DNA from 4 places in the Rhizobium sp. BK312 genome. Region 1 is predicted to be linked to each of the others. Evidence: riboswitches for the same ligand, from Rfam matches in the RefSeq annotation. Region 1 holds a riboswitch; each other region holds the start of a gene.

Region 1 (7,914 bases):
GGTCGAATAGACCTAAAATCATCCGGCTCTAGGCCTCGATCTGCACATCCGTCTTCGGGCGCGAGCAGCAGGCGAGGATGTAACCCTCGTCGATCTCATCATCGAGGATGCCGCCATTGTGGCTCATCTCGACTTCGCCCGAAAGCTTCATGACCCGGCATGTGCCGCAGAGGCCGGATTCGCAGGCTGCACCGATGCGCACGCCGGCGCCCCGCGCCGCCTGAAGCACGGTCTGGCCCGCCGCACAGGCCACATCCTTGCCCGCCATCGTGAAGCGGATCGTGGTCGCCGCCTCGCCGGAAGCATCGTCGGAGACTTCCGCAAGCGGTGTCGCCGCATTCGCTGGCTGGAAGCTTTCCTGATGGTAGCGTGACATGTCGAAGCCATGCGCTTCCAGCATGGAGCGCACGGCATCCATGAAGACTTCCGGGCCGCAGCAGAAAATGGTGCGATCCATGAAATCAGGCGCCAGCAGGCCGATCTTCGCCTTGTCGATGCGGCCCTTCAGCCCCGACCAGAGATCGGTGCGGCCGCAGCCTTCGACGATGAAGCCGAGATCGAGGTTCGGCATGAAGCGGGCGAGATATTCGAGCTCGGAGCGGAAGATGATGTCCGTCGGGCTGCGCGAGCAATTGACGAAAGTAATGTCAGACAATGGTGCTATGTCCGACATATACCGCGTCATCGACATCATCGGCGTGATGCCGGAGCCGGCCGAGACGAAGAGATATTTCTCGCCCGGATGACGGATGTGGCTGAAATCGCCGAGCGGGCCGAAAGCCTTGATGCGCATACCCGGCTTCAGGTTCTCGAACATCCAGCGCGTGCCGATGCTATCTTTCTGCGCCTTCACCGTCACGGCGACCGAGAAGGGCCGCGACGGCGTGGACGACAGCGTATAGGTGCGCATGACCGGCTCCGGAGCCGCCGGCAGCTCCAGCGTCACGAACTGGCCCGGCAGATAGCGGAACCAGTTGTCCTTATCGGACCCGAAGGTGAAGGTCATCACATCGGGCGCTTCGGGCGTGACTGAGAGACATTCGAGCAGATGCTGCCTGTCGCTCCAAGGCTGCATTTGGTCGAGATGGCGATGCGGAAGGGAGACGGCCATGTTCATGCTCAGGCAACCGCCGACAGCTTGGCCTGGTCGCCTTGCAGCCGGTTGATCATGAAAGTCGTGTACCATTCGACGAACTGCATGACGCCGCCTTCATGGATTTCCGAATAGGGACCGGGCTCATAGGCAGGCGAGCGGATGCCGAAGGCATTTTCCTCGACGATCCGGCGGTCCTGATCGTTGGTTTCGGTCCAGACGTGCGTCAGTTCCTCGAGATTGTAGTCGACGCCTTCGACCGCATCCTTGTGAACGAGCCACTTCGTGGTGACGGCGGTTTCCTCGGCGCTGATCGGCAGGACACGGAAGGAAATCGCGTGGTCGCCGAGCATGTGGTTCCATGTCGTCGGATAGTGGAAGAGCAGCATGGTGCCGATGCCGTTGATCGTCACGTCGGGCGAGAGCGGCCGCCTGACGGCATTCTGGCCGGACATGGTGTAGCTTTCGGCGCCTTCGATCAGCGGCATGCGGGCGGTGCGGAACTGTCCGTCAGGAGAGATCTTGAATTCGCTCGGCAGGCCTGCGGCTTCGCAGCGCGCCCAGTGCTCGGTGATGACGGGATCGCTCATCGCGCCCTGCACGCCGGTAACCGTCGGAGCTTCCGGGAAGGTGCGGCAGAGTTCGGGGTGATTGGCCGCACAGTGATAGCACTCGCGGTTGTTTTCCCAGACGAGCTTCCAGTTGCCCTTTTCGATGATCGTGCTCTGGAAGGCGACCTTGGCTTCGCTGATGCGATGCGGGGCCATGTAGGGCTCGACCGTGGCGCGAACCGGCGCGAAATCGGGAGCGTTCTGCGCGAGGCAGATGAAGATGTAGCCGCCGACACTTTCGCAGTGAACCGGCTTCAGCGAATACTGGCTCTTGTCGAAATCCTCGGCCATCTGTCGGGCAAAGAGTAGCGAGCCGTCGAGTTCGTAGGTCCATTGGTGATACGGGCAGACGAGCTTTGCCGACGATCCGCGCTCGGTCGTGCAGACGCGCGAGCCGCGGTGACGGCAGCTATTGTGGAAGGCGCGGATGACCTGATCGCGGCCACGGACGATGACGACGGGATAATCACCGATCTGGACGGTGAAGTAATTGCCCGCACGCGGCACTTCGCAATCATGGCCGATGAACAGCCAGTCGCGATAGTAGATCGTCTCCATGTCGAGCTTGAAGTATTCCGGATCAGTGTAGAAGGGTTGCTCCAGGCTGAAACCCGTCCGGTGGTTCTTCAGTTGCCGCAGAACTTTGCTGCCGATATCCATTTGCCTATCCTTGCGCAATACCGGAAGACGAGCAGAGGACATGCAAGGCCGTTGGGAACGGCCGAAAGCAATCCCCCGACCGCCCGCCGCGGTCAGTAAACCATATGTGCCCAAGGCTGGTTTCCGGGCTCTGGAGCGGCCCTGTTGCCAGGACCCCATGGCACCTTCCCAGACCAATCGGCCCAGTGGCTTTATCCGCCATGCCTCACTCCACCACCGTTGCGGGGGCAGCGCCGGATTTTGACCGGCTTCCCAATTCTCCGTCTCCCTAGCAGACGGCACCTTGAGATTGATATCATCATAGCTCTCGGCCGCGTCTGCCGCTGCGCTGCAATGCGACATCGGCTTCGAATTTGACGACAGGTGAAACCGGACGATAGGACGGTTGCATAGCGTGAGAATATTGACAGGCAATTCAATTACTTGGGCGCTTGCATCGGAGATGGTCAAAGCATCGCATATCCATTCCGCCAATGACGCTTTATCCTGATTGCGACAGGTCAGCGAATGGCCGGCAATCAGGGGAACAATTGGGCGGCAGAAAGCGCCAACGGAGCCGCTATCGGGGCGCCTTCAATCCGGCACGATCAAGCTCGGCTCAAGCTCCGTGGTTCATCATATCGCCAAAGAGTTTTATAGCGAGATCCGGCATGGCCAAACTCAGATATTTCGACGCTGGGAAGCCCGCCGAGCCCGAACCGGCGCAGCCGGTATCGACGACGGGGTACACCGAATTCCTGCGCACCGGCCGTATCAACCGCAACAGGCCGCATTGGCTGGCGGAAGAGCGGGAATACCTCACCCACGAACAGGTGGCCGAACATACGGCGCTGAAGCTCAGGGACGCCGGCGAGAAGACCCACGACCGGCTCAACAATTTCCATAGGTCCATCCGCTTCCCGAAGCTCATCTTTCATCACACGCTGAAGGACACGCCGCATCTCGGCTATTGCCACGTGACCGCGGCGCGGACGCAGTTCGCGCATTATGAGGACGTGAACTGGGCTTTCTATATCGCCAACTTCTTCGCCCGGATCGGCCAGGAAGAGAACTTCTTCGAAGACATCAGCCTCAAATATTCGCGGATGTATTTCGCCGTCGCGATCCATCCGGACAAGGACACGGAAGACAAGAAGCTGACGATCAATCGCGACGTCAGAGGCAACGGCGTGCTGTTCCACACCCACGATCCGCAGATCGCCATCCGCAATGTTCTTCTCCTCGGCGCCCGCAACGAGCAGCTCCGCGACATCATTCGCCAGCTTTGACGATTGATCCGAAAACTCGAAGAGCATAAGAAACGGCCTGAACTGCAAGCAGGCAGGCCATGGCACGACACATAGACATTCTCGAACATCCGCAAATGGCAATAGAAGTGGCGACGGCGACCCTTGCCGAGGGTCTGCCGATCGGGCTGCCGACGGAGACGGTCTACGGGCTTGCCGCCGATGCCACTAATCCCGCCGCCATTACCCGGATCTACGAGACGAAGGGCCGGCCGCGCTTCAATCCGTTGATTTGCCATATGAGCGATCTCGCCATGGCCGAGCGCTATGCGATCTTCGACCCCATCTCGCGCAAGCTCGCGGAAGCCTTCTGGCCCGGGCCGCTGACGCTGGTGCTGCCGCTCCAGCCCGATAGCGGCATTCATCCGCTGGCAACCGCCGGCCTCGACACGGTCGGCATCCGCGTGCCCCAGGGCTTTGCCGGCGAGCTGATCCGCGCCTTTGATCGGCCGCTTGCAGCACCGAGCGCCAATACCTCGGGCAAGATCAGCGCCACCAGCGCCGATCATGTGGACGACGATCTCGGAGAGCGGATCACGCTCATCCTCGACGCCGGGGCTTCGGTCGTCGGCGTGGAGTCGACCATCGTCAAGGTTGAGGATGGCGAGATGCGCCTGCTGCGGCCCGGCGGGCTGGCGGCAAGCGAGATCGAGCGGGTGGCCGGCAAGGCACTGAAGCGCAAGAAGAAGGCTTCCGCTGCCATCGAGGCGCCAGGCATGCTTGCTTCGCATTATGCGCCGGGAGCGGCGGTGCGGCTCGACGCCACCGAGGTTTCCGCAAGCGAGGCCCTGATTCGCTTCGGCACGCCAAACATTCCCGGCAGTGAGAACGCCGTTGCCGTGCTGGATCTGAGCGCCAGCGGCGATCTTTCGGAAGCTGCCGCAAACCTTTTCGACTTCATGAAGCGCGCCGATGCCACCGGTGCAACGACAATTGCCTTTTCGCATATTCCCGACGAGGGCCTCGGCGAGGCTATCAACGACCGGCTGCGCCGCGCGGCCGCGCCCAGAGACTAAACCGGCCCGACACCATCAGGCAAAGGAAACGCCATGAGCAGCTCCGCCTCCTCTTCCGACCTCCTCGATCGCTTCGCCGCCATCGTCGGCGAAAAACATGCCTTGCGGGACCCGGCGGAAATTGCGCCGCATCTGGTGGAAAACCGCGGGCTCTATCACGGCGCCTCGCCCATGCTACTGAAGCCTGGCTCGGTGGAAGAAGTTTCGGCCATCCTCAAGCTTGCCAGCGAAACCGGCACGGCCATCGTACCCCAGACCGGCAATACCGGTCTTGTCGGCGGACAGACACCGCGCGAGGGCGGCTCCGACATCATCCTCTCGCTGGAGCGCATGAACCGCATCCGTGATATCGATCCCGTCGGCAATACGATGATCGTCGATGGCGGCTGCATTCTGGCTGATGTCCACAAGGCGGCAGCCGAGCATGGCCGCATGTTTCCACTCTCGCTCGGCTCGGAAGGCTCTTGCCGCATCGCCGGCAATCTTTCCACCAATGCCGGCGGCACGGCCGTTCTCGCCTATGGCAATATGCGCCAGCTCTGCCTCGGCCTTGAAGTCGTGCTGCCCACGGGCGAGATCTGGAACGGATTGCGCCGCCTGAAGAAGGACAATACCGGCTATGACCTGCGCGATCTCTTCATCGGCGCGGAAGGCACGCTTGGGGTCATTACCGGTGCGGTGCTAAAACTCTTTCCGCAGCCGCTTGGCCATCAGGTCGCCTTTGCCGGCCTACAATCGGTCGATGACGCGCTGACGCTATTCAAGAATGCCTCCAGCCTCTGCGGCACGGCGCTGACCGGTTTCGAGCTGATGCCGCGCATCGGCGTCGAATTCACCACGCGGCATATTCCGGGCGTGCGCGATCCGCTGGAGACGGTGCATCCCTGGTATGTGCTGATCGACATCTCCACCTCCGATTCGGCTGAGACGGCCGAGCGGATGATGACGGCGCTGCTCGAACAAGGCTATGAGGCAGGGCTGATCCAGAACGCCACCATCGCCAGCTCAGAGACGCAGCAGAAGGCCATCTGGCATATGCGCGAGAGCATGTCCGACGCGCAAAAGCCGGAAGGCGGCTCCATCAAGCACGATGTTTCCGTGCCGGTCGCGCAAATCCCCCAATTCATGGCCGAAGCCGAGAAAGCCGTTGTCGCCGCCATGCCTGGCGCCCGCGTCTGCGCCTTCGGCCACATGGGCGACGGCAATATCCACTACAACATCTCGCAGCCCGTCGGCGCCGACAAGGCCGAGTTCATCGGACGCTGGCGCGAGATCAACAAGATCGTGCATGGGCTTGTGCTGCAGCATGGCGGCTCGATCTCCGCCGAGCATGGCATCGGTCAGCTGAAGCGCGATGAACTGGCCTCCATCCGCTCGGAGATCGAGATCGACCTGATGCGCCGGATCAAGACGGCCTTCGACCCGGCAGGCATCATGAATCCGGGGAAGGTCCTCAAGGTCTGAGGTTTAGACCGTGACGACGACCCGCTCGGAAGCGAAGCAGCCGATCTGGCAGGAAATGACCGTGTCATCGGCATCGATGTCCTCGCCAGCATAGGCAAGTACCGGCGTCAGCCGCGATTGCTGTAGCAGGCGCGCTTCGGTCTCCGTCGGCATGCGCGCCGTGATGTCAGTGGAGCGGCGCCAATAGTCGGCCACGCCATACTCCTTCAACGCCGCTGTGAATGAGCTCGTTGCGGCGAACTTCTCCGTCAGGCCGGGAAAACGCTCAGCCGAGCAGCTGCGCATGACGACCGAGACGGGAAGCGCATCGGCATAGGCGACCACACACATTTCCAGCACCGTCTCGCCCGGCTGCAAATTCAGCCTCGCGGCGATATCGGCGGCTGCCGGAACCTCCTTCGCCGAGAAAATCTTGCGCGTGAGGTTTGCGTCCGTTGCGGTCAAACTCTTGCTGAACCGCACCTTATTGCCGAGTTTGAAGCGAACGGGCATGTCGGCGCGGACATAGGCGCCGCTTCCGCGCGCAATCCGTAGCAAGCCCTCCCCTTCAAGCTGCGCAATCGCGCGCCGCATCGTCACCCTGGAAACGCCGAATTGTTCGGATAAGGCCCGCTCGCTCGGCAGGCGGCTGCCAGGCGCATGTCTGCCCGCATCGATGGCATTTCGCAACTCCGCGGCAATGGTCGCCCAGCTTCCCGTAGCTTTTACGCCTTCGCCCTCTGGGTTTTTCTCTTCCATCACAAATCTGTCGCCTTGAAATTGGTATATACCAATTTATAAAGATCTCGATCGTTTATGAAAGGGTTCGGCATGGGCGGCAAGCGCATATATGTGACGGCAGTCAGCAGCAGCGGCGTGCATGAGTTCAGCAAGCAGACGAAAGATCATATTCAACTGCTGACAGGGCTTGGGGTGGAAGGCGACGCACATATGGGAGTGACGGTGAAACATCGCTCGCGCGTCGCGGTCGACCCGACCCAGCCCAATCTGCGTCAGGTGCACATCATCCATGAAGAGCTCTTCGACGAGCTCACCGAAAAAGGATTTTCCGTTTCTCCGGGCGATATGGGCGAGAATATCGCGACCCGAGGGATAGACCTGCTTTCGCTGCCGCAAGGCACACGCCTGCATATCGGCGCGGAAGCGATCATCGAGGTGACGGGCTTGCGCAATCCCTGCAAGCAGATCGACAATTTTCAGAAGGGCCTGCTGCATGCAGTGCTCGACAAGGATGCCGATGGCGGGTTGGTCCGCAAGGCGGGCATCATGAGCATTGTCGTGCAGGGCGGCCGCGTACAGCGAGATGACGCCATTCACGTCGAGTTGCCGCCGCTGCCGCATGTCAAGCTTGAGCGTGTTTGATAAAAAAGAAGCGGCCTCCGTTGGAAAGCCGCCTCATACCCTGGTTCCCATGTCGCGCCGGCTTTGCGGCGTGCCCGATCAATCGAAATCGTCCTGACCCGAATTGCCACCGCCATTGCGGTTACCGGAGATGATCTCGCGCTTGCCGACATGGTTGGCGGGGCCGACCAGGCCGTCCTTTTCCATGCGCTCGACGAGCGAGGCAGCGCGGTTGTAGCCGATGCCGAGGCGGCGCTGGATATAGGAGGTCGAGCACTTCTTGTCGCGCATGACCACCTTGATCGCCTGTTCGTAGAGATCGTCGCCGTCTTCCGAGGCAATCGCGCCCTTGTCGAAAACGGCCGTATCCTCTTCCTCGTCTTCTTCGTCCTCGTCGGCGGTGACCGTATCGAGATATTCCGGACGGCCCTGCAGCTTCAGGT
Region 2 (7,914 bases), on a different contig from region 1:
AAGGATTGTGGTCGTCGCCATCCACAAGCTTTCCAGTCGTGCGATCGATCATCGCGTCGATGCTCGAGTAGCGCATTGCAAGCGTTGCGTACTCGGCATCTTCCTCACGCCAGGCCTCGGCGATATCACCCTGCAGCAGGCGCACATCGGAAACGCTGTTACGCACGCCATTGGTAGCGTTCTCACCGAGCTCCTCGGCCAGATAAGACATCGCCTCCGGCGTGGTCAGCCGACGGATCGCCGCATAATCCTCGGCGCCATAGGCCGTTTGGATTTCGGTGAGGAGGTGCTCGAAACGATCGAGATCGGCCTGCTGAAGCCCGATCTCGTCATTGGCTTGGCGCACCTTCTGCGCGGCCGCTGCCCCACCGCCGATGGACGGGATGGAGAAGGAAGGACGCGGCGATGCGCCGGCATTGTTCATCGGGTTCATATTGTAGGACGACCCGGATCCGGGTGCTGCATATTGCGTGCGCTGCCGGTTTGCGAAGAAGCGCATCGCAAAGCTGATGAGCAGCACGATCAGACCGATCTGCAGCAGCATTCCCAGAAAGCCGATGCCACCGCCGAAACCATGGCCGAGCAGCATGCCGAGAAGGCCACCGGCGATCAGGCCACCGATCATCGACCCGCCGAAGCCGCCGAAAAGGCCAGGACGCTGGGGCGCGCCAAGCGGCGGCTGGGTCGTCGTCTGCTGCGGCGGCCGCTGCGTCATCGTCCGGTCAATGGGTGCGGCCTGCGTGGGCGCTGTCCTCGTAATGGCCGGGGTATCGAAGGTGCGCGTTCCACGGCTTCCGAAACCGCTGGATCCAGCCCGGCGCGCATCGGCGGCATCAAAGGTCGCCACGGACGACGCGGCGGCGAGGATGACGACGGCTGCGATCTTGGCAAAGCGCGGCACTGCACTGAACATTGGCTCTCCTGTCATAGGGCAGAAAGACTAATTTGCCCTTATATGGGGATGCTTGTTCGTGATTGTAAGGCTGCGATTTTAAGTTGGCGAAACTTTTGGATTTCAACCAAACCAATCTATCCGTATACGGATGCTCGGCAGCAACGATCTAAGACGACCCTAATCTTCATCCGCTCTATCGATCAGGCCATCATAGATTTCCATCATTGCGTTGGTGATCGCCTGACCAAGTGCGTTACCGGCCGCGCGGACATCGTCGTCCGTGCCGTCCCGTGCTGCTCTTGCCAGTTCAAAGCCCTCACTGCTGATGATCTGCTTTGCGACCTCGATTGCCCACAGCCCGAAATCGCCGCGGTTGTCTATCTTGATCTCGTGTTCCATTGCTTGTTCCATTCATCCATCGTGAGCAAGCCTCTATAGAGCCAACCAGCGAAAGGCCACCCCGATCGCGCCGCCGTAGCGGGTGTCCATATGGTGAAAAGATGCGCCGTTGCCCCAAGGTTCGTCCATTTCCGGAGATTCGCGGGCTTCTGCGGATACCCGTTGGCGCTCTCTATCGGCCGCATGATCAGGTCTTCGCCTGGAAAATCACCCGCGGAAAGGCTCCAAAATGGCGTCAATGCGTCGGAACCTGTGGAAATGCAGGCTTTCTCGCCCTTTCATGTCAGAACTCCTCGTGACAACTGGCATCTCCAATGGAAATGATTCCGCCGTTATCAATGCGGGGGAAGCCTCATGACCACTACCAATGAAATTGCAGACAAGATTGCCGCAGATCACAAGCTGACCAAGACACAGGGCAAGGCAATCGTCGAAGCCATCTTTGCCGCCATCACCGGAGCCGCGACCTCCGGCGCCGAAACCTCTATTCCGGGTTTTGGTAAGTTCAAGGTCAAGGATACGCCGGAGCGCGAAGCACGCAACCCCGGAACGGGCGCAACCATCAAGGTTGCGGCATCGAAGAAGCTGACCTTCACGCCTGCAAAGGCGCTGAAGGATGCGCTCAACAAATAATCCCTGCTCTGGCCGAAAGCCCGTAGGCTCATGACCGACCCTATCCGCTAGGGCCGGTCATTTGCCGTTTCATACGAACGCAAGCGCCGCTTCGTCGTGAGGCGGTTTCGAAAGTACTGGCTCGAGCTGCCTGAGCTGCGCCAAGCTCCATCCTCAGAAATTCCAATCCTCATCCTCGGTCGCGACTGCCTTGCCGATGACATAGGACGAACCCGATCCCGAGAAGAAGTCATGGTTCTCATCCGCATTCGGCGACAACGCCGAGAGGATGGCTGGATTGACCTTGCAGGCTTCGGCGGGGAAGAGCGCCTCATAGCCGAGGTTCATCAGCGCCTTGTTGGCGTTGTAATGCAGGAATTTCTTGACGTCTTCTGTTAGCCCGACGCCGTCATAGAGCGCTTCGGTATATTTGGCCTCGTTGTCATAAAGCTCCAGCAGAAGATCGAAGGCAAAGTCCTTGATCTCCTGGCGTTGCCCGTCCGAAAGCCGCTCAATCCCATGCTGGAATTTGTAGCCGATGTAATAGCCATGCACGGCTTCGTCGCGGATGATGAGGCGGATCATATCGGCTGTGTTGGTGAGCTTGGCGCGGCTCGACCAGAACATCGGCAGATAGAAGCCGGAATAGAACAGGAAGCTCTCAAGGAAGACGCTCGCGACTTTCTTCTTCAAGGGATCGCCGGAGGCATATTGCTCGATGATCAGCGTAGACTTCTTCTGTAGGAATTCGTTCTCCTCCGACCAGCGATAGGCGTCATCGACGTCGGGCGTCAGGCAAAGCGTCGAAAAGATCGACGAATAGGAGCGTGCGTGCACGGCTTCCATGAAGGAGATATTCGACAGCACCGCTTCTTCATGCGGGGTTACGGCATCAGCCATCAGCTTTACGGCGCCGACACCATTCTGGATCGTGTCGAGCAGCGTGAGGCCGGTGAAGACGCGGATGGTGAGCTGCTGCTCCTCCGGCTTCAGCGTGGCCCAGGACTGGATATCATTCGACAGCGGCACCTTTTCCGGCAGCCAGAAATTACCGGTCAGGCGGTTCCAGACTTCGAGATCCTTGTCGTCTTCAATGCGGTTCCAGTTAATGGCGCGAACGCGGCTTGCCGGCTTGAATTGCATGTTCATTGTCATCGTCCCTCAAAGGTTCAGAGCGTGCAGGAAACGCAGCCCTGAACCTGCGTGCCTTCGAGCGCCATCTGGCGAAGCCGGATGTAGTAGATGGTCTTGATGCCCTTCTTCCAGGCATAGATCTGCGCCTTGTTGATATCGCGCGTGGTCGCGGTGTCGCGGAAGAAAAGCGTCAGCGACAGGCCCTGGTCGACATGCTGGGTCGCGGCCGCATAGGTGTCGATAATCTTTTCCGGACCGATTTCGTAGGCGTCCTGGTAGTAATCGAGATTGTCGTTCGTCATGAAGGCAGCCGGGTAGTAGACGCGGCCGATCTTGCCTTCCTTGCGGATCTCGATCTTGGAGACGATCGGGTGGATCGAAGAGGTCGAGTGGTTGATATAGGAGATCGAGCCCGTCGGCGGCACGGCCTGCAGGTTCTGGTTATAGAGCCCGCCTTCCATCACGGCTTTCTTGAGTTCCAGCCAATCTTCCTGGGTCGGAACGGCAATGCCGGCCTTTTCGAAGATTTCCGCGACACGTTCGGTCGCAGGCTTCCATTCCTGGTTCGTATATTTGTCGAAATATTCGCCGGAGGCGTATTTCGAATTCTCGAAGCCCTTGAAGCTCTGGCCTCGCTCGACCGCAAGCAGGTTCGAGCCGCGAATGGCGTGGTAGGTCACCGTATAGAAATAGATATTGGTGAAATCGACGCCCTCTTCCGAACCGTAGAAAATGCGCTCGCGGGCGAGATAACCGTGCAGGTTCATCTGGCCGAGACCGATGGCATGGCTCTCGTCATTGCCCTTTTCGATCGAGGGTACGGAGGAGATATGGCTCATGTCGGAGACAGCCGTCAGCGCGCGGATCGACATTTCGATCGTCTTGCCGAAATCCGGGCTGTCCATCGCGGCTGCGATGTTGAGCGAGCCGAGATTGCAGGAGATATCCTTGCCCATATGCTTGTAGGACAGATCGTCGTTGTATTCACTAGCTTCGCTGACTTGCAGGATTTCCGAGCAGAGATTGCTCATGGTGATGCGGCCGGCAACCGGATTGGCGCGGTTCACCGTGTCTTCGAACATGATGTAGGGATAGCCGCTCTCGAACTGGATTTCGGCGATCACCTGGAAGAATTCGCGCGCCTTGATCTTCTTCTTGCGGATGCGGCTGTCGCCCACCATCTCGCGATACTTCTCCGTCACCGAAATCTCGGTAAACGGCACGCCATAGACACGCTCCACATCATAGGGCGAGAAGAGGTACATATCCTCGTTGTTCTTTGCGAGCTCGAAGGTGATGTCGGGAATGACTACGCCGAGCGACAGCGTCTTGATGCGGATCTTCTCGTCGGCATTTTCGCGCTTAGTATCGAGGAAGCGCATGATGTCCGGGTGATGGGCGTTCAGATAGACGGCGCCCGCCCCCTGCCGCGCCCCAAGCTGGTTGGCATAGGAGAAGGAATCTTCCAGCAGCTTCATGACGGGAATGATGCCGGACGACTGGTTCTCGATGTGCTTGATCGGCGCACCGGCCTCACGGATGTTGGTGAGCGATAGCGCCACGCCTCCGCCGCGTTTCGAAAGCTGCAGAGCCGAGTTAATGGCGCGGCCAATCGATTCCATGTTGTCTTCGACACGCAGCAGGAAACACGAAACCAGCTCTCCGCGCTGCTTCTTGCCGGCATTGAGGAAGGTCGGCGTTGCCGGCTGGAACCGGCCGGAGATGATCTCGTCGACCAGATCGCGGGCAAGTTGCTCGCTGCCCTGCGCCAGCGTCAGCGCGACCATGCAGATGCGGTCTTCATAACGCTCGAGATAACGTTTTCCATCGAAGGTCTTCAGCGTGTAGCTGGTGTAGTATTTGAAGGCGCCGAGGAAAGTCGGGAAACGGAACTTCTTCGCATAGGCGTGATCGAAGAGATCGCGCACGAAATTGAAGGAATATTGATCCAGCACCTCCTGTTCGTAGTAGCCTTCCGTCACCAGGTAATCGAGCTTTTCCCTCAGGTTATGGAAGAAGACCGTGTTCTGATTGACGTGCTGGAGAAAGTACTGCTTGGCCGCCATGCGATCCTTGTCGAGCTGGATTTTTCCGTGCTCGTCATAGAGGTTCAGCATGGCGTTCAGTGCGTGATAATCCAAGGCCATTTCCGCGGCCTTGGCTGGCCGATCATTCGTGGGAGCAGAAAAAGTGCTCTGCGTTTTTTCGCCCGAATCCCGCGACAAAGAAGAGCTTAGCGTGTCCAAAATCGTTCCAATCCGTGTCTGACATTGGCGACATCCTCATCCGTGCCCAGAAGTTCGAACCGATAGAGATACGGCACCTGGCATCTGGCAGAGATGATGTCGCCGGCGATCCCATAGGTCGCGCCGAAGTTGCTGTTGCCCGCGGCGATGACTCCGCGGATGTTCGAACGGTTGCCCGCATCGTTGAGGAAGCGGATCACCTGCTTGGGCACGGCCCCCTTTCCGCCTTCGCCGCAATAGGTCGGGACGATCAGAACGTAGGGCGAGGTCGCACGAAACTCGTCGCCCGCGACAAGCGGGATACGAGCAGCCGGCAATGCGAGCTTGACAACGAAGCGATGGGTATTTTCCGATCGGCTGGAGAAATAGACGATCTCGCCCACCGCCCGGATCCTTAAGCGAGGGTGCTGATCATGTCGGGACGGAAGCCGGCCCAATGCAGTTCCCCGGCGACAACAACCGGAACCTGACGATAGCCGAGACCTTGCACCAGCTCATAGGCGGCGGCATCGGTCGATACGTCGACGATGGTGTAGTCGATGCCTTGGCGATCAAGCGCGCGGGTGGTTGCCGTGCACTGGACGCAGGCGGGTTTGCTGTAGACGGTAATGCTCATGAGGTATCCTCGTATGGATGGGCACAGAAAATCGCTCGAGCATCGGATGATGCCCGCTCGGCGGGTGAAAAGTGGAGGCAAGCCTAGCCGGCGGCCGGACGCATTTCAGCGGCCGTCATTCGCGCGGGCGACTATGAATACTCAAGAACATGGATTCACCCCGAAGTTATTCATGCGGGGTCTTCAAGGAAGCGATGACGGCGATCCTGCCGCATGAACCATCGCTCGCCAGTCGGACACCCCGCCCGTGGACGTTATTGCTCAAGGCAGGTCTCCTGGCTCGCGGGTCATAACATTCGTCCTGCCTTCCCAAGACACAAGGCCTCAGTGACGTCATCAAACGAATGCTCGCCGCTCACAGTTGCGGGGGCAGCTCCGGCTTGGCAATCATCATGCTCGCCGACCGGATTCCCATCTTAGCCTCCAATCCTTGCGAATCAGAAGAACCTCGAACACTATATATAGTATCCTCGGTTAAAATTGCGTCAACTGCTTCGACAGCCTCAATCGGATTTCCATGTTGATGGATGTCGACCATCGCACCCAACGCAGAGACTTGGGACTGGCCAAAAACAGGCTGGAGCCTTTCAATTGACGTTGCTTTCGCGGATGCGGTCGGCGAGATCGAGAAAATTCTGGCGCATGCGTCGCAATGTGAAATCGAGACCGAACAACCGGCCCGTTTCGCTAAATCCCATCGACTGGGCAGCCTCCGAAGTCTGAAGAGTGCTAAACGCGGCGTCGAAAGCCGCGTCGCCTGCCGAAAGCACATCCGGATCGATTTCACCACCGGCACGCAACGCCCGGCCGCATGTCTCCGCAAAGCGGGCCTGTGCCTCCAGCATTCCGCCTGCCTGCGGCCCGATCGCTTCGACAATCGCCGGCGGGAAAGGTGTTTCCACGATGTGGCTGAGATAGGTCATGTCGTTGCGGATGCGCCAGAGCGAACGGGGAATGGCCTCCGAAATTCCCTGTCGTGTCAGCCAGAAAGCGCGCTCGCGCTGCGCGTCGGTCAAAAGCGCTTCCGTCGCCATCAAGGACTGACGCAGGGCGATATTTGCCTCGGTGGCCGATACAGGCTCGCCCTTTTCGACCCCGACTGCAAGCCTTCGCAAGATCTGCGCCATGACATCGAGTGCCGACCCGAAGCGATCCAAAACCATAGTCCGCGAGCGCGTCGGCAGGATGAACAGGCTGGCGAGCACGCCGACGACACCGCCCAGGGTAATTTCGGCAATGCGATCGATCACGAAAATCTCGACGGGAACGGCGGCGGAATGTGTCAGCATGACGATCGCGGCCGTCAGTCCGGCATTGCGCAGACGAGGCACGCGCACCGCCGCGAAACTTGAAACGCCGACGACGCAGATCAGGGCAATGCCAATCGCAAGCGGCTCCTGCGGCGTGACGAATACCGCAACACCTCCGAGCACGGCGCCTGCGACTGTCGCAACCAGCCGGTCGAAAGCCGCTCCAGCGGTCGCGCCCACCGACGCCTGCATGACGATCAGTACCGTGAAGACGGCCCAATAGCCCTGCTGGAGATGGAGATGCTGTGAAATGGCGTAGGTGATCGTGCACGCGATCATGACCCTTAGCGCCTGCAGCGCCGCGCGTTTGGTCTGAATCAGCGATGTTTTGGGTTTTGACGGCAGCTGGCTTTGACGAATTACAGGATCGGTCATCGCGCAAGTTTTCGCCTGGAAACGTGTGCTGACAATGGCCGTCCGGGGCTTGCCCTCTCCCTGCTGCCGCTAGTGAATGACCGCATGACCTACAATGGCAGTATTTGCGCGATTAGGGAAGGCGCGCAGGCAATGGCGAGCGCGCCGTTCAATCCCTGAGCCCCGTGCTTCCCGGACGAAAGCACAGCCGCCGCCGCCGATAGGAGTAGAGATCGGATTTACGTTCAGACGGTGGCGGAAGCTTCAGGCGCCGGTGAGGTCTCGTCGACAAGCACCTGGCGCAGCCGCGCCTCCTGCTCGGGCGATAGCGAGGTGCGTAGCAATCGC
Region 3 (7,914 bases), on a different contig from region 1:
ATTTTGACATCGTCGGCGGAAGCGAGAGAGGAAGACAGGAATGCCAGCCCGAAAGCAGCGAGGGCAAAGATGGGTTTCTGCATGATCGAATCCTTGATCCGGAGAAGAGCAGGCGGACGAAGCCTCTGGCTCCGCCTCACCGCGTCAGGAGAAGAAGCGCCGGAGAGGCGGCACGAAGCGAACCAGGAGCTGGTCGAGGAGAAGCATCGCGACGATGGCGGCGCCGGTCAGCGGGAAAGCCATGCCGAAGACGATGGCAATGAACCAGAGGCCGACATAGACGGACTTCTGCGGCGGCATCGGCGGTACGCCAAGACGGCCCGATGGCCGGCGCTTCCACCACATGGTCGCTGCCGTCACGCAGCAAAGGATGATGGCGAGACACGCGGCCAGCATCAGAAGCTGGTTGAAAAGGCCCCACTCCTGCCCCTGATGGACATTGATGCCCCATTCGATCGCCTTGCCGAGTGCCGGATACTGATCGTAGGAAATATCGACGAGCGGCTTGCCGGAATATTGGTCGATATGGACGGTGCGTTCTTTGCCAAGGTCGCCGAAATAATGGCTTGCCGTATAGACGCCGGTCCCATCTGATGGGATCGCAAGATCCGAGCCGGCGACCATGCCCAGCCCATGCATGACGTCGACGGCCTTATCGAGACCGATCGGCTCGGCCGATTGCGCCGCGATATCGGAGAGCGGAACGGGCGCGTTTTCGACGACCCAGCCGGCGCGGCTGACGATATCCTGTGTGACCTTTGTCGATTTCGGAACGTCGTCCCAGACTGCCGCCGGTGTTCCGAAATTGTGAGCGGTCAGCCAGGCATTGACGTTGGCGCCCCAGTAGCCGGACCACGGCATGCCGCTGAAGGCGAGAAAGAAGATCAGGATGCCGGCAAGCGCTCCCGTCACGGCATGCAGGTCGCGCCAGAAGACGCGGCGTGATGGGGTGCCGCGAACGCTGAGCACGCCGCCCGTCTGCTGGCGCGGCCACCACAGATAGATGCCCGTCACCACGAGGACGAGAGCAAAGCCCGCGACGATCTCGATGAGGCGATTGGTCCATTTGCCGAAATATTCTAGGCTATGGATGCGCTTGACGACCCAGCCGAACTCCTGTTTCGACCCCACTGATCCTAGAATGCTGCCATCGTAAGGATTGACGTAGACGATGGTCGATTGGCCATCCTTGGACAGCGTTATCCAGGCCGAGCGGTTCGGCGCCGACGCTTCGTGATAGGAGGTTGCGCGCGCGCCCGGAAAGGCCGAAAGCGCCGCGTCGGCGATCTGCTGCGGCCGCAGCATGGTGCCGGCCTCGGTGACGAGATAGCGATGCGAGTAGAAGGTATCGGCAATCTGGTCCTTGAATAGATACAACGAACCGGTGATCGCCAGATTGAGCATGAAAGGGATGACGAGCAGGCCGGCGAAAAAATGCCAGCGCCAGATCGCGCGATAGAGCGAGATATTGTGGGTTGCTGCGGCCGCAGGCTCTGCAGCGGTAAAGGTAGACATGAAATCCTCCGAAGATCGGCGGGCTGCCGCAAGGGGCGATCTGAGGAGGGGGCGGCGAGACGGTTCGCCGTTTGGCGCGGCCTGCTTTCCCTGAGCAGCCGACCAATCGGCCTGCTTCGTTCGGCAAGATGCAGCTGTGAACACCAATCCTCAGATGTCGCGACGTGATGGTCGCGCAAGCGGCAGCGTTGACGGCGGGCATCGCGACGAAAGCCGCAATGCCGGTTCAGCCAACGATGTCGGGGAGGGGTGGTGCTCTCGGGCCTGTATTCGGCGGATAAAGCTGGCGGTGGAACGCCTCCGATCGTGCGACGACCGTCTCTCCACGCGGAGAGGCAAGGCGCCCACAAATGTCGGTAGGAGGCCCCGGCAGCATCGCGGCGGACGCAATCCGGCATGCCTCGCATCCGGGTGCGTAGGCTTTCCCATGCACCTTGCCGTCGGCATCCTTGTAGGTGATGCAAAGGACGGGCAGGGAGCCATCCGGAAGCCGGTACTGGGCAAGCTCGATCGGGGATATTTCGTCCGCGGTTGCGACGATCGGTTGATGGGCGAAGCCGACGAGCAACAGCGCAACGGCGCAAAGAATGCGCGCGCTCCACTGAAATGTTCGCGAAATCGTCTTCCGCATGCTTGTCCCCACCACCGCATTCGCGGATAAGGTTTCAGTCATAGGGCAGGCCTATCACAAGCGCAATGCGTCAATTCGTGCCGCGATGCCGCCGCAGTGCCGATCGATGAGAAGCATATAAACTATTTTTAGAGATCGCATGGTATCTCGTAAGGACTTCGACCATGCCGCCGCAGCTCATCTATCGCGGCGCGTTGCGAAGACTGGGAATCGCCATGGAAGTCGAAACACATCTGATCTCGCTAATACGTGTCCTCGGCCAGGTGGCGATTATTGTCTATGCCTATTCCTGGGTCATCCGTATCGTCGAGCGCGGCGCTTTGAAATCCGTGGCCGTCGGGCTGTTGTTCGGGCTGGTCGGCATCCTGTCCATGGGCGATCCCATCCAATGGATGCCAGGTGTGATCCAGGATGGCCGGTCGATCCTCCTTGTCCTTACGCCAATCTATGGCGGCCTTTTGGGAACCATTGTCGCTGCGGCGATGATGGCGCTGTTTCGGTACATGGTGGGCGGCATGGGCGCGGTGGTCGGCGTGGCCGGCATCGTGATCGTTGCAATCGCCGGCTATGTACTCACTCTGCTGCCGCGGCAATGGACCGGCACGGGATGGCGGCGATCGGCTCTGTTCGGTCTGGCGACCTGTTCATCCATTGTGGTTGTTTTCCTTTTTCCGTGGGCGGTTGCGCGCGCCCTTCTTATCTCGGCAACACTTCCGGTAACGATCGTCAATATCCTCGGTGTCATGCTGTTGTCGGATCTCTTGCAGCGGGAGCAATATCGCATTGGCATCCAGCGCGCGCTGGAGAATGAAGCGAGCCTCGATCCGCTGACAAGGCTTCCCAACCGCCGGGTGCTGCAGCGCGAAGGCGATCGATGCAGCAAGGAAGCGGGCATGCGGCGTATCCCCTTCTCGATCATCATGCTCGATATCGATCACTTCAAGAAGATCAACGACAGCTGGGGCCATTCCTTCGGTGACACCGTTCTGGCGCGATTGGCCGACGTCATCAGGCAAACCGTGCGCAAGACCGACATTGCCGCTCGTTATGGCGGTGAGGAGATCGTCGTGCTGCTGCCCAACACCGATACGCGGGCTGCGGCTGCCGTCGCGGAGAAAATTCGCAAGGACATCGAGGACACAACCCTGATGTTCGAGCAGGAGGCCGTCCATGTCACGGTCAGCATCGGCATCGCCTGCTCCCTCGAACCGACGACGGATTTCAAACATGTGCTTGAGGCCGCCGACAAGGCGCTTTATCGCGCGAAGGCGGGCGGGAGAAATCGCGTGGAACTGGCGGAGGCCGTATAGGCTCGCCGCCTTTCCTTCTCATGGGCATGGCGTGCTCTGTCTCATTTCTATCCAAGCGTCCTTGACGGAACGGGGCAGTCCGGAATAACTGGACGTGACGGTTCCCCAAGGAAGACTCCGCGGGGATTAATAGGGAACACGGTGAGGATGACCCAAGCGGGACCTAGACCGTGGCTGCCCCCGCAACTGTAAGCGGATTGCCGATCATCCGGGAATGACCAGCCTGCTGGTTCCTTCCTGAGGCTTTGAGCCACGCCACTGCAAGCATGCTTGCGGGAAGGCCGATGATCGTCAGATATCCGCAAGCCAGGAGACCTGCCGTCGATCACGATCCAATCAGCCGGGCGGGGATGCTCGGAAAGGACAGAGAATGATTGACCTGCGCCTTCGACATTATCCGACACCTATCGGCCTTGATTGGGATCTCCGCAGCCGGCGGCCGTCTTTCTCAGCGCGATCGCGCTGACGCCGCCCCGTTTCCTTAATCCTATCGAGACCTTTCATGCGCCATTTTTTGACGACCATTGCATTTGCACTTGGGCTGACCGGTTTTGCCGGCTCCGGTTTTGCCGCCACCCAATATCCTCTCACCATCGATAATTGCGGTCAGAAGGTCACTTTTGAAAAGGCTCCGGCCAAGATCGTTTCGATCGGCCAGGGCATGACTGAAATCCTCTTTTCGCTCGGCCTTGCCGACAAGATTGCCGGAACGGCGGTCTGGGTCGGCCCGGTTCTGCCGCAATATGCCGAGGTCAACAGCAAGATCCCGCGGCTTGCCGATAACGATCCGAGCTTCGAATCCGTCGTTGGCAAGGCCCCGGATCTCGTCGCTGCCGAATTCGAATGGCATGTCGGCGCGCAGGGTTCCGTCGGCACACGCCAGCAATTTTCGGAACTCGGGATCAACACCTATGTTGCTCCGACCGATTGTGTCGCCAAGGTCAATACCGATGGCGGCGATGGTGTGCGCAAGGAGCTTTTCACGATGGATCTGGTCTATCAGGAAATCGTCGAGCTCTCGCAGATCTTCGACGTTAGGGATCGTGGCGATGCCCTGATCGCGGATCTGAAAAAGCGCGAGGCGGATGCAGTCGCTTCGATTGCCGCTGCCAAGGCCAAGGATCTTCCGATCGTGTTCTGGTTCTCCAGCAAGGAGGTCAATGGCGATGCCTATATCGCCGGCAAGAACAGCGCGCCGGCCTATATCCTGAAGACGCTCGGCGCCAGAAACGTGGTGACGACGGAAGAAGAATGGCCGATGGTCGGGTGGGAAACCATTTCGCAGGCCAACCCGGCCGTGATCGTCATAGCCACCATGGACCGCCGCCGCTATGCGGCCGACGATCCGAAGGTCAAAGTCGATTTCCTCGAAAAAGATCCAGTCACCAGCCAGCTCGACGCCGTTAAGAACAAGCATTTTGTCATGATGGATGCGCAGTCGATGAACCCGACCATCCGCACCATCGACGGCATTGAAGTATTGGCCAAGGGCATCAAGTCCTTCGGCCTGGCGCTGTAAGATATGGGTCTCGCCGCAAAACGCAGGACATGGTGGGCGCTCTTGGCGCTCGCCATGGCTGCCGTCATTCTTCTGACCTTCATGATCAGCCTCGCCGTATCGATCGGCGAGATTTCGATCCCGCTGTCGACCACAGTAAAGGCCGTTTCGAACCGGTTGTTCGGAACGAGCTTCGAACTCAGCCGGATCCATCAGGGGATCGTCTGGGACTATCGCCTGAGCCGCGCGCTCGTTGCTGCAAGCACCGGTGCGTCGCTTGCCTTGAGCGGGGTGGTCTTGCAGGCGTTGCTGCGCAATCCGCTCGCCGAACCCTTTGTGCTCGGGATTTCCGCCGGCGCCTCCACCGGGGCGGTCTGCATCATGATCCTCGGTCTTGGCTATGGCATTCTCGGCCTTTCCGGCGGCGCTTTCCTCGGCGCGGTTGCAGCCTTTCTTTTCGTCGGCCTGCTTGCCGCCGGGGTCGGCGGCACGAGCGAGCGCATCATTCTATGCGGCGTCGCCGGTTCGCAGCTTTTCAACGCGCTCACCTCCTATATCGTCACCACCTCGGCCAATGCGGAGCAGGCGAGGGGCGTCATGTTCTGGCTGCTCGGCTCCATGAGCGGCGTGCGCTGGCCGGACGTTTATCTTTCCGGGCCGGTCGCCATCATCGGCTTCGCCGTCTGCATGGCACATGTCCGCGTGCTCGATGCCTTCATCTTCGGCACGGATGCTGCCGCATCGCTTGGCATTGCGGTCAAGCGCGCCCAAGTCGTTCTGCTCGGCGTGACGGCTTTCATGACGGCAGCGGTCGTCAGCATCGTCGGCTCCATCGGCTTCGTCGGGCTCGTCATTCCGCATGCGGCCCGCTTCGTTGTCGGGCCGAGCCATGACCGGCTTTTGCCGGCAGCGGCTCTGGCCGGCGCCATCTTCATGGTCGCCGCCGATATCATCTCGCGGGTCATCATTCCCCAGCAGATTCTGCCGATCGGCGTCGTCACGGCCTTGTTCGGGGCTCCGGCCTTCGCCCTCATTCTCTATCACACCCGGAGGACGGCATGAGCATTGCTGTGGACATGGTAACCTTTGCAGCCGGCAATAGCCTCATCGTCAACGGCGTCAGCCTGACGGTGGAAAAAGGCAAGGTGCTCGGGCTCCTTGGGCCGAACGGCTCGGGAAAATCCAGCCTGCTCAGGCTGATCTGCCGGCTGCGGAAGGTCAAAAGCGGGGTCATCCGGCTCGGCGGTAGCGATATTGCCTCGATCTCGCGGAGCGATATTGCCCGCCGCATCGCGCTGGTCGAGCAGCAGGCGACGACCGATACGCAGGTCACAGTGATGAACGTCGTCCGTCTCGGCCGTACGCCGCATCGCGGTCCCCTATCGGCCTGGAGCGCTCACGACGATGCGGCGGTTTCCGATGCGCTTGCCCGTGTCGGTATGCAAGGCCGCGCCGGTCAGCCGTGGCAAACTTTATCGGGCGGTGAACGACAGCGCGTCCATATTGCGAGGGCGCTTGCCCAGACTCCAAGCGAACTTCTGCTTGACGAGCCGACGAACCATCTCGATATCCAACATCAGCTCGATATTCTCGGCCTGGTCTCCAAGCTCGATGTCACCTCCATCGTGGCGCTGCACGATCTCAATCTCGCGGCCATGTTTTGCGACAGCCTTGCTGTTTTGCAAAATGGCGAGGTCGTTGCGGCAGGCCCGCCTGAAGAGGTGCTGACGCAGGAGTTAATCGAGCGCGTTTTCGGCGTGCGCGCGCATGTGCAGAAATCTTCAGTGCACGGCCGCTGCAACATTCAATACATGGCGGGTTGAGTGGCATCTGTCGCGATCGCGAAATAAAATGGATTGCCCCGGTCTGAGCAATTCCGGGGCGCATCGTATTACTAGATGGTGCGAGTTCGCCTCAGCCTTCGAAGCCGAACCGCTCGACGTCGAAATCGTCGCCATCATAGCTGATGGCTCCGGCTTGGGCCTCCGCCATGTCGTCGTGCATCGGAATGGGCGCGCTGACGAGGCCTGGCAGCGTCATGTCGACGGCCATGCCTGGCGGACGCAAAGCCCAGGCGACGATCGCCCCTGTCGACATGTCTCCTACACCGGCTGAGACATCTTGCGCAGCCGCCGAGGGAAGGGCAGCGATCGGCTGCATCTTTGCCATGGCGCTCTCGGCCGTATTCTCCACATTGTCAGACACGACGAGCTTTCCAGCGTTGCTGCGTCCCACGACCAGGCTGGCGAGCACGGCAGCGGGAGCTGGTCTTTCCGGCGCGGTCGTGGGGATGACGACGATGCTGCTGGTAGGCCGCCACGCCGGCAGCGGAACGGCATAGGCCGCGAGGTCGGCAAAGGGTTGGGTCTTGCTTTCCTCGGCCACCCGCGTGCCAAGCTGAGCTTCCAGCCCATCCACGGCCCGGCTTCTGGGGGTTGGCAGCATGCTAGTCAAAAGGCTGCGGTCGGGTTCGACGTTGCGAGACGCTGTGAATGATCCGGCATCGTCGCTATCGTCATCAACGGCCGTGATTTTGCTCGCCATCTGGGAAGGGCGCTTTTTGGATTGTGCGACCGCTACGTCGTAACCCGGCAGTGGCCTGCCATCTGCCGGCACGTGAAGCGTCTGTCCATTGGGGAAAAGCCGCGCAAGCTCCTGGCGCGACATTCTCGGCCATGCGCGCACTCCGCCAACATCCAGATGCACGAAGGGCGAACCGGAATTGGGATAGAAGCCCACGCCGCCGATCTGCATCTGCATGGCGATTGCGCGCAAGCTCGCGAGCTTCACGCCGGGAATGAAAAAATCCATTGCTTTGCCGAGCGTGTGCTGGCTGTGCTTGGCAACGCCGGAGCTGCGCGAGCGGTTGCGCAGCATACTGTTGGTCGACGGAGAGCGGTAGGCCGAAACCACGTGAATGGCCTCCTTGGCGCCACTGCGGCGGTAAACCTCCCAGACGA
Region 4 (7,914 bases), on a different contig from region 1:
GCTTTCGAAGATATTGGACGACGGGCAAGTCGTGCGTCGCAAGCGAGCGCTGTTGCGCCGGCCAGTCAAAACCTTCCGTGAAATGCTGCAGCATCCGATCGCTGCGCGACAGCAGGTAATCTCGAAAACCAACCAGAAGCTCGTCGATCACACTCATTCCGCAGCGTCCCTGCCCTTATCAAGGCTTTCCAGATCGAACCGCGCCGAATTGCTTCTCGGCGTCCAGAGCTGGCGATCAATCGCCTCAAGCAGACGCTCCCGCATCTCCCGAAGTGCTGCCGGGTTCTTCTCCGCCATGAAATCACGCACGCCTTGATCGACGACGAAGGCCTGATAGACGGCCTCGAAATGATGATTGCGCACAGCACCCGTCGTCGCGGCAAAGGCAAAGAGATAATCGACCGTTGCTGCGATCTCGAAGGCGCCCTTATAGCCGTGGCGCATGATGCCCTCGATCCACTTGGGATTAACGACGCGACCGCGCACCACACGGCCGATCTCCTCTTCCAGCGAGCGTATCACAGGCTTTTCCGGCCTCGAATGGTCGTTGTGATAGATCGAGGGACGCGCACCGCCAAGCTGCTCGGCCGCGGCCGCCATGCCGCCCTCGAACTGATAATAATCGTCGCTGTCGAGCAAATCGTGCTCGCGATTGTCTTGGTTCTGCACGACCGCCTGGATCGAGCGCAATCGTTCCTCGAAAACGCCGCGCTCGGCTCTTCCTTCCTCGCCGGCACCATAGGCATAACTGCCCCAGACGAGATAGGCTTCGGCCAGATCCGCGCGCCGTTCCCATCCCTTCTCATCGATGAGTGCCTGCAGACCTGCACCATAAGCCCCAGGTTTGGAACCGAAGACGCGATAGCCGGCCCTGCGGCTGGCAGAGGCAGCGTCGAGGCCGGCAGCTTCGAGCCGCGCGATCTCGCCGCGCATGCGTGCCGCAATGGGATTGTCAGCCGCATCTTCATCGAGCATGCCGACGGCACGGATTGCCTTGTCGAATAAGGCGATCTGTTCGGGAAACGCATCACGGAAGAAGCCGGAGATGCGTAACGTGACATCGACACGTGGCCGCCGGAGCATGGCCGGCGGAATGATCTCGTAGCCGGTGACGCGGCGCGAGGTCATGTCCCAGACGGGCTTGACGCCGATCAGCGCCAGCGCCTGCGCGATATCGTCGCCACCCGTGCGCATGTTCGATGTGCCCCAGGCCGTCAGGCCGAAGGAAACAGGCCATTCGCCATGGTCCTGAACGTAACGGCGGATGAGCAGTTCAGCCGATTTGCTGCCGAGCTCGTAGGCCGCCGGCGTCGGCACGGCACGGCTGTCGACCGAATAGAAATTCCGCCCCGTGGGCAAAACATCCGGCCGGCCACGGGTGGGCGCACCGGAGGGGCCGGGCGGAACGAAGCGGCCGTCCAGGCCCTTGAGCAAGGCTGCGATTTCAGCATCGCCGCAAGCGAGGATGGAAGGCTGGAGCTTTGAAGCGATCTCGTCCAGGACCATGCTGGTGTTTGGCCAGTTCTCGGGGCAGGCTATGTCGCCATTCACGAGTTTTGCGGCCAGCAGTTCGATACGCTCGACGGTGTCGCCCTGGGTGCGCCAGGGGGTATCGGACATATCTTGGAGAATTGATGGGCGCGGGCCGGTCCAATCAGCGGCCATGTCGCAGTCAAGCGGGTCGAATGATTTCTGCGCGGGGATGCTTTCAAGCACATCCCCGATCACAAAAGCATCTCTTGCAATCGCCCGCTGCAAGCTCTGATCGCCCCCCTCGCCCAGTCCGCGCGGCACTCTCGCGAGCGCCACCGTCAGATCCGTTAACAGCCGCCCGGAAGGCGAAACGCCGAAGATGTGCAGACCATCGCGGATCTGCATCTCCTTGAGGTCGCAGAGGTAGGCATCAAGCTTGCGCAAGGCCTCGTCTTCGCCCTCGCTTTTGGCGATGCCGGCATCGTGATCCAGTCCGATATCGGCGACGAGATCGAGGATCTGCTTGCGCAGCAGTCGGATGCGACGCGGGTCGCCGCCCGAAGCCTCGTAATATTCGTCGACCAGCGCCTCGAGATCCTTCAGCGGACCGTAGCTTTCGGCGCGTGTCAGCGGCGGCGTCAGATGGTCGATGATGACTGCGCTCGTGCGGCGCTTGGCCTGTGTGCCCTCGCCGGGATCGTTGACGATGAAAGGATAGAGGTTCGGCAGCGGTCCGAGGATCGCTTCCGGATAGCAGCTTTCCGACAGTGCCAGCGCCTTGCCCGGCAGCCATTCGAGATTGCCGTGCTTGCCCATGTGGATGACGGCATGGGCATCGAAGGAGCGACGTAGGAAGGCATAGAAGGCGAGATAGCCGTGTGGCGGCACGAGATCGGGAGAGTGGTAACTCTCCTTCGGATCGATGTTGTAGCCGCGCGCCGGCTGGATGCCCACAAGCACGTCTCCAAAGCGGGCGAACGGCAAGGCAAAACCGTTATCGAGCGCGTAAGGATCGGCCTCAGGCTTTCCCCAACGCACCGTAATTTCATCCTGAATCTGTTTGGGAAGCGACGAGAAGAAATCCTTGTAGTCGCTAAAGGAAAGCCTCTCGCGAACCACGCGGCCATCACGCCCCGAATTTGTCGGGCCTTCCGCTAAGTGCCGCATCAGCGCATCGCCGTCGGCAGGCAGATCGGCAACATTATAGCCCGCCATCTGCATCGCCTTCAGCACCTCGATCGTGCCGGCGGGTGTGTCGAGCCCGACTCCATTGCCGAGCCGTCCATCGCGATTGGGATAGTTCGCCATAACAAGCGCAACACGGCGATCACCGGGCGGCGTGTTGCGCAACCGCGCCCAATTGGCCGCGAGCCGCGCCGTATAGCGCATGCGATCCTCGAGCGGTTCGCTGGCGACGATATTGGCCTCGACCCTCTCGTCATAGCGGGCGGCCGCCTTGAAGGACACGGCTCGGGCGAGAACGCGCCCATCCACTTCGGGCAATGCGACATTCATGCCGAGATCGCGCGCCGAAAGCCCCTGCGAGGATGCCTCCCACGCCTCCTTCGATGAAGCCGAGAAGATGGCCTGCAGAACCACGGCGTCGCCCGTTTCCAGTACCGTCGCCTGACGATCCGCGCCCGGCGCCGAAACGGCAAAGCCGGTGGCGTTGATGACCACGCCCGGTTTCAGCTCGGTAAAGACGCTTTCGAGAATGCCGACGGACACGGCGTCCTTCAGGCTATAGGCAAAGACCGGCAACGGCCGCATGCCCTCGGCAATGAGGGCCTCTATCATGGCCTCGACGGGTCTGGTTTCACCGCTCTGAACCAGCGCGCGGTAGAAAGAAACGGCAACCGTCGGGGGGTCGAATCCTGCAGGGGTCACCACCTGTTCGAAAGCGATGTCGGCGTCCGACGACTGCTTCAAAGGAGAGTCTTGCCCCTCATCCGCCCTCCGGGCACCTTCTCCCCGCAAGCGGGGCGAAGGGGGAGCCGTGGCCTCGATATGCCCCCTCTCCCCGTCAATACGGGGAGAGGGCTGGGGTGAGGGCCAAGCTCTCCATTCGATTTCGAGCCCCCTCCACTCCTCGACGCCGATCACGCCCCTGCCCGGCCACCAAATGCCGGCCTTCATCAAGGGCACGGCGGGTATCGGTTTTTCCGTGCCCGAAAGCATCGCCTCGGCGTAAGCGAGAAACGCCCGGGAATTCGCCTCCCCACCCTCGATCAGATAGGACCAGAGCGCGTTGAGATCATCGAGCGCAACGTTGGAGAATGGCGTCAGCCCGGGATCCGGCTTCGAATCCCCCGGCAACACCGCAATCAAGGCGCCCTGGCGCGCCGCGCAGGCATGCAGCGCTTCCAGAGCATAATGGAAGTAACTCGCCCCTCCCAGCGCCCGCACGATGATGAGCTTCGCATGCCGCGCTGTCCTGTCGACATAGGTATCGACGGACATCGGATGCTTGAGGCTCATCAGGCTTGCAAGCCGAAGGGAACGGTCGCCCTCACCATGCGCCGCGGCAATCGCCGCAAGCTCGGTATCGGCAGCCGACAGAAAGAGGATATCGCCGGGCGACTGCCCAAGGTCGATCGCCTCTTCGCCGTCGCTGATCGTTCCCTTCTGTGCCAGGAGGAGATGCATGGATTTCCCTTAGGCCAGCGCCTCAATCGCCTTGCGCACGATCGTCTCGTCCATCTCGTGCAGACCGATCACCACGAGCCGGGTCGCGCGGGCTTCGCCCGGTGTCCAGGCGCGATCGAAATAGGTGTCGACGCGGCTGCCGACGGCCTGCACCTGCAGGCGCATGGGTTTGCCGGGAACATCGACGAAGCCCTTGAGACGCAGCACGTCATGCTCGGCAATCACGCCCTTCAGCGCATCGACGAAGGCTGCCGGATCGGCGATCGGGCCAAGTTCGACGACGAAGCTGTCGAATTCGTCGTGGTCGTGCGGCGTGCCGTCCTCATGCTCCAGCTCGTGATGGGATTTGCGGTTGACGATATCGTCTTCCGTGCCGATTCCGAGGCCAAGCAGGATGGCGGCCGGCACATCGCCGTTCTTCGCTTCGATGATCGTCGGCTTGCGGCTGGTGCGTGAGGCAACTTCGGCGCGGACACGGCCGAGACCGTCGATATCGATCAGGTCGGTCTTGTTGAGCACGATCAGATCTGCGCAGGTCAGTTGGTCCTCAAAAAGCTCCTCGATGGGGCTTTCGTGGTCGAGCGAATCATCCTCGACGCGGGCAGCCTCGACGGCGTCGTGGTCGTCGGCGAAACGGCCGGCGGCGACGGCGGCGCTATCGACGACGGTGATGACGCCGTCGACGGTGACGTGGGTGCGGATGTCGGGCCAGTTGAAGGCAGCGACCAGCGGCTGCGGCAGAGCAAGGCCTGACGTTTCGATGACGATGTGGTCGGGGCGCGCATCTCGCTCCAGAAGCTTCGTCATGGTTGGAATAAAGTCGTCGGCCACGGTGCAGCAGATGCAGCCGTTGGTCAGCTCGATGATATCATCCTCAGTGCAGTTCTCCGCGCCGCAGCCCTTCAGCACGTCGCCGTCGACGCCGAGATCGCCGAATTCGTTGATGATCAGCGCGATCTTCTTACCGCCGGCATTCTGCAGGAGGTTGCGGATCATCGTCGTCTTGCCGGCTCCGAGGAAGCCGGTGATGACGGTGGCGGGAATCTTTTCCTGGTTCATATGCATCAACCCTTCATTTTCAGCGGCAGGCCCGCTGCGATAAAATAGACTTCGGCACTTGCCGCTGCGACCATTTGGTGCAGACGGCCGGCATGATCGCGAAATTCGCGCGCCATGCGATTTTCTGGCACGATTCCCAAGCCCACTTCGTTGGAGACGAGAACAAGCCTTGATCGCGCAGTCGGCAGAAATGCGGTCAGGGCGGCAAACTCCGCCGCCATGTCACGCTCGGCCATCATCAGATTGGTGACCCATAGCGTCAGGCAGTCGACAAGCACTGCCCGCCCCTCGGCGTCAATGGCGGCAAGCTGCCCGACAAGATCGATCGGCTCCTCATGCGTTTGCCAAAGGTCGCCGCGGTCGGCACGATGCTTCGCGATGCGCTCGCGCATCTCGTCGTCCCATGCCTGCCCTGTCGCCACATAGTGACGTTCAAGACCCGTGTCCGAAACCAGGGATTCGGCAAACCTGGATTTGCCGGAACGCGCGCCCCCAAGGACGAAGACTGCTCGGGAAGTCGAAGACGACATACGCTATGCCCGCTCCCACGCGGAAGCGAGGGTCGGCAGCACATCGCTGGAACCGGAAAACGGGCGCCGACACGCCGAAAACTCGTCTTGCGCCATGACAACCTCCGTGCTGGCAGCGGAACTGACGTTCCATAATAGGCTTTGTGCCTGGCACGCATGGCAGGTCTCCTGGCTCGCGGATAAGGCGCCGCGACGGGGGCGGACCGAAACCGGTCGCCCCCAATCGTGCACAAGCGGATCTTTCTCGCCTTCCCGGCAGTCCATCATGAAAAGGCGGACGATTCGTAGAATTGGAGGCGTCCAGCCCCGGTTGATCATGATGCCACGCCAGTGGCTTTTTCGACTTGAGCCTGTCCCGCCCCGTTCGCCCCATGCGAACCATCGATGGAATAGGTTTCAAACCGAACGAAAGACCCTGACCGCTCTACAGTCGCGGGGTCGGCTGTGATGAGAACGCCCGGATTGGGTCCGTCCCTCCACATTCCCTTTTCATCCCATGCGGCAGATCGCCGCTCGGGAACCATTCGTTATGCCGGCAATGATTAGGCTTTCACTTACGTCAAGTCAATCAAGGGCATGGATGCGACCTGCGCCGTCCCGATTGCGAAATCGGCTGAAAATTCCCATGAAACCAGCGGCTTTTTTGCCGTATTTCTTTGATGTTAGGAGTTTATAGAGGGTAAGCTCTCACATTCGAGTAAAACGTATCGTCCGTTTCCCATGCTGCAGAAATTCCAACCGCGACGCCTCGGCGTCTTCTCGGCCCTATTCGATCTCGGTCGCTTCAGGGCATTGCTGCGCCGTGGCGAATTGGGACTTGTCTTCGCCGGGGCGCTGGTAGGCATTGTATCCGGCTGTGCGGTGACGGCGATGAGCTATATCTCGCGCAAACTTCACAGCGTCATCTATGGCATAACCGACTACGAACGCTTGAGTTCGGCGGCGATGGCAATTCGGGACAAATCGGTAGTGTTCATCGCACCGATCGCAGGCGGCATCATTCTCGGCATCCTGCTCTACATATTGTCCCGCACGCGCAAAAAGCCGATGGTCGACCCGATCGAAGCCAATGCGCTGCACGGCGGTCGCATGTCGCTCACCGACAGTATCATCGTTGCCGTGCAGAACCTGATCTCGAATGGATTCGGCGCGTCTGTCGGGCTTGAAGCAGGTTACACACAGATTGCCGCCGGCATTGCCTCCAAATTCGGCTACAAGATGCAGATGCGCCGCGCGGATCTGCGCATGCTCGTCGGCTGCGGCGCGGCCGGCGCCATCGCCGCAGCATTCAATGCGCCGCTCACCGGCGCCTTCTACGCCTTCGAGCTGATCATCGGCAGCTATTCGATCGTGACCCTGACACCTGTCGTCGTTTCGGCGCTGATCTCGACCATGATCGCAAGACTGCTTGCCGGCGACGACTTCGCCATCGATATCGATCATTTCGGGGCGATCGTTCCGGCGGATTATCTTCCGGCCATTCTGCTCGGTGCCTTCTGCGCCGGTATCGGCATCCTGATCATGCAGGGCGTCGCATGGGTCGAGGAACTGGCGCGCAAAAGCTCGATCGCGCCGCCTTTCCGCCCTGCACTTGGCGGCTTGGTGGTGGGAACACTGGCGTTGATCTCGCCGCAGGTTCTATCTGCCGGCCATGGCGCCCTGCATCTCAATCTTTCGACCGATGTGACGCTGAGCGCACTTGTCGGCGTCTTCATCCTGAAGTCCCTGGCATCAGCGGTCTCGATCGGCTCCGGCTTCAGAGGCGGTCTCTTCTTTGCGTCGCTGTTCATGGGCGCGCTGCTCGGCAAGATCTTCGCCTATTGCGCACCCTATTTCGATCACGCCACACTGACGCCGGCCGTCTACGCAGTCGTCGGCATGAGCTCGCTTGCCGTCGCGATCATTGGCGGGCCGCTTACCATGACCTTCCTGGCGCTCGAAATCACCGGAGATTTTCCGATCACCGCCCTGGTTCTAGCGGCGGTCATCACCTCCTCGCTGGTGGTGCGCACGACCTTCGGCTACTCCTTCGCCACATGGCGCTTCCATTTGCGCGGCGAGAGCATCCGCAGCGCTCACGATGTCGGCTGGATCCGCAACCTGACCGTCGCCCGCATGATGCGCCCCGATGTGCATACGGCCAGCATCGACATGAGCATCGAGGAATTTCGCAGGAATTTCCCGATCGGCTCGGCGCAGCGGGTCA

Evidence for each region. Region 1 has a riboswitch for cobalamin ahead of FHT85_RS09510 (aromatic ring-hydroxylating oxygenase subunit alpha). Riboswitches for the same ligand answer to the same signal wherever they lie in the genome.
Region 2: it holds a riboswitch for cobalamin, as region 1 does, so the genes downstream of both, nrdH (glutaredoxin-like protein NrdH) here and FHT85_RS09510 (aromatic ring-hydroxylating oxygenase subunit alpha) in region 1, are expected to answer to the same signal.
Region 3: it holds a riboswitch for cobalamin, as region 1 does, so the genes downstream of both, FHT85_RS13705 (ABC transporter substrate-binding protein) here and FHT85_RS09510 (aromatic ring-hydroxylating oxygenase subunit alpha) in region 1, are expected to answer to the same signal.
Region 4: it holds a riboswitch for cobalamin, as region 1 does, so the genes downstream of both, cobU (bifunctional adenosylcobinamide kinase/adenosylcobinamide-phosphate guanylyltransferase) here and FHT85_RS09510 (aromatic ring-hydroxylating oxygenase subunit alpha) in region 1, are expected to answer to the same signal.

What each region holds. Positions count from the first base shown of each region.
Region 1 is NZ_JACHZP010000003.1:189,770-197,683, reverse strand. Features, by position in the region: gene FHT85_RS09515 (hybrid-cluster NAD(P)-dependent oxidoreductase) at 29-1,117, opposite strand; gene FHT85_RS09510 (aromatic ring-hydroxylating oxygenase subunit alpha) at 1,120-2,364, opposite strand; cobalamin riboswitch at 2,461-2,665, opposite strand; gene FHT85_RS09505 (DUF6656 family protein) at 3,015-3,632, shown strand; gene FHT85_RS09500 (L-threonylcarbamoyladenylate synthase) at 3,692-4,666, shown strand; gene FHT85_RS09495 (FAD-binding oxidoreductase) at 4,700-6,130, shown strand; gene phnF (phosphonate metabolism transcriptional regulator PhnF) at 6,134-6,868, opposite strand; gene FHT85_RS09485 (MOSC domain-containing protein) at 6,941-7,492, shown strand; gene FHT85_RS09480 (DNA translocase FtsK) at 7,571-7,914, opposite strand, start outside.
Region 2 is NZ_JACHZP010000007.1:277,190-285,103, forward strand. Features, by position in the region: gene FHT85_RS21130 (Tim44 domain-containing protein) at 1-913, opposite strand, end outside; gene FHT85_RS21135 (hypothetical protein) at 1,073-1,294, opposite strand; gene FHT85_RS21140 (HU family DNA-binding protein) at 1,649-1,927, shown strand; gene nrdF (class 1b ribonucleoside-diphosphate reductase subunit beta) at 2,081-3,055, opposite strand; gene nrdE (class 1b ribonucleoside-diphosphate reductase subunit alpha) at 3,076-5,187, opposite strand; gene nrdI (class Ib ribonucleoside-diphosphate reductase assembly flavoprotein NrdI) at 5,274-5,669, opposite strand; gene nrdH (glutaredoxin-like protein NrdH) at 5,681-5,902, opposite strand; cobalamin riboswitch at 6,150-6,368, opposite strand; gene FHT85_RS21165 (FUSC family protein) at 6,490-7,587, opposite strand; gene FHT85_RS21170 (DUF1269 domain-containing protein) at 7,812-7,914, opposite strand, start outside.
Region 3 is NZ_JACHZP010000004.1:309,329-317,242, forward strand. Features, by position in the region: gene FHT85_RS13685 (copper chaperone PCu(A)C) at 1-83, opposite strand, end outside; gene FHT85_RS13690 (PepSY-associated TM helix domain-containing protein) at 145-1,515, opposite strand; gene FHT85_RS13695 (hypothetical protein) at 1,742-2,146, opposite strand; gene FHT85_RS13700 (GGDEF domain-containing protein) at 2,311-3,456, shown strand; cobalamin riboswitch at 3,538-3,794, shown strand; gene FHT85_RS13705 (ABC transporter substrate-binding protein) at 3,959-4,975, shown strand; gene FHT85_RS13710 (FecCD family ABC transporter permease) at 4,979-6,016, shown strand; gene FHT85_RS13715 (ABC transporter ATP-binding protein) at 6,013-6,777, shown strand; gene FHT85_RS13720 (DUF882 domain-containing protein) at 6,869-7,914, opposite strand, start outside.
Region 4 is NZ_JACHZP010000001.1:300,459-308,372, forward strand. Features, by position in the region: gene FHT85_RS01475 (dimethylsulfonioproprionate lyase family protein) at 1-157, opposite strand, end outside; gene cobN (cobaltochelatase subunit CobN) at 154-4,119, opposite strand; gene cobW (cobalamin biosynthesis protein CobW) at 4,129-5,178, opposite strand; gene cobU (bifunctional adenosylcobinamide kinase/adenosylcobinamide-phosphate guanylyltransferase) at 5,184-5,708, opposite strand; cobalamin riboswitch at 5,849-6,248, opposite strand; gene FHT85_RS01495 (chloride channel protein) at 6,429-7,914, shown strand, end outside.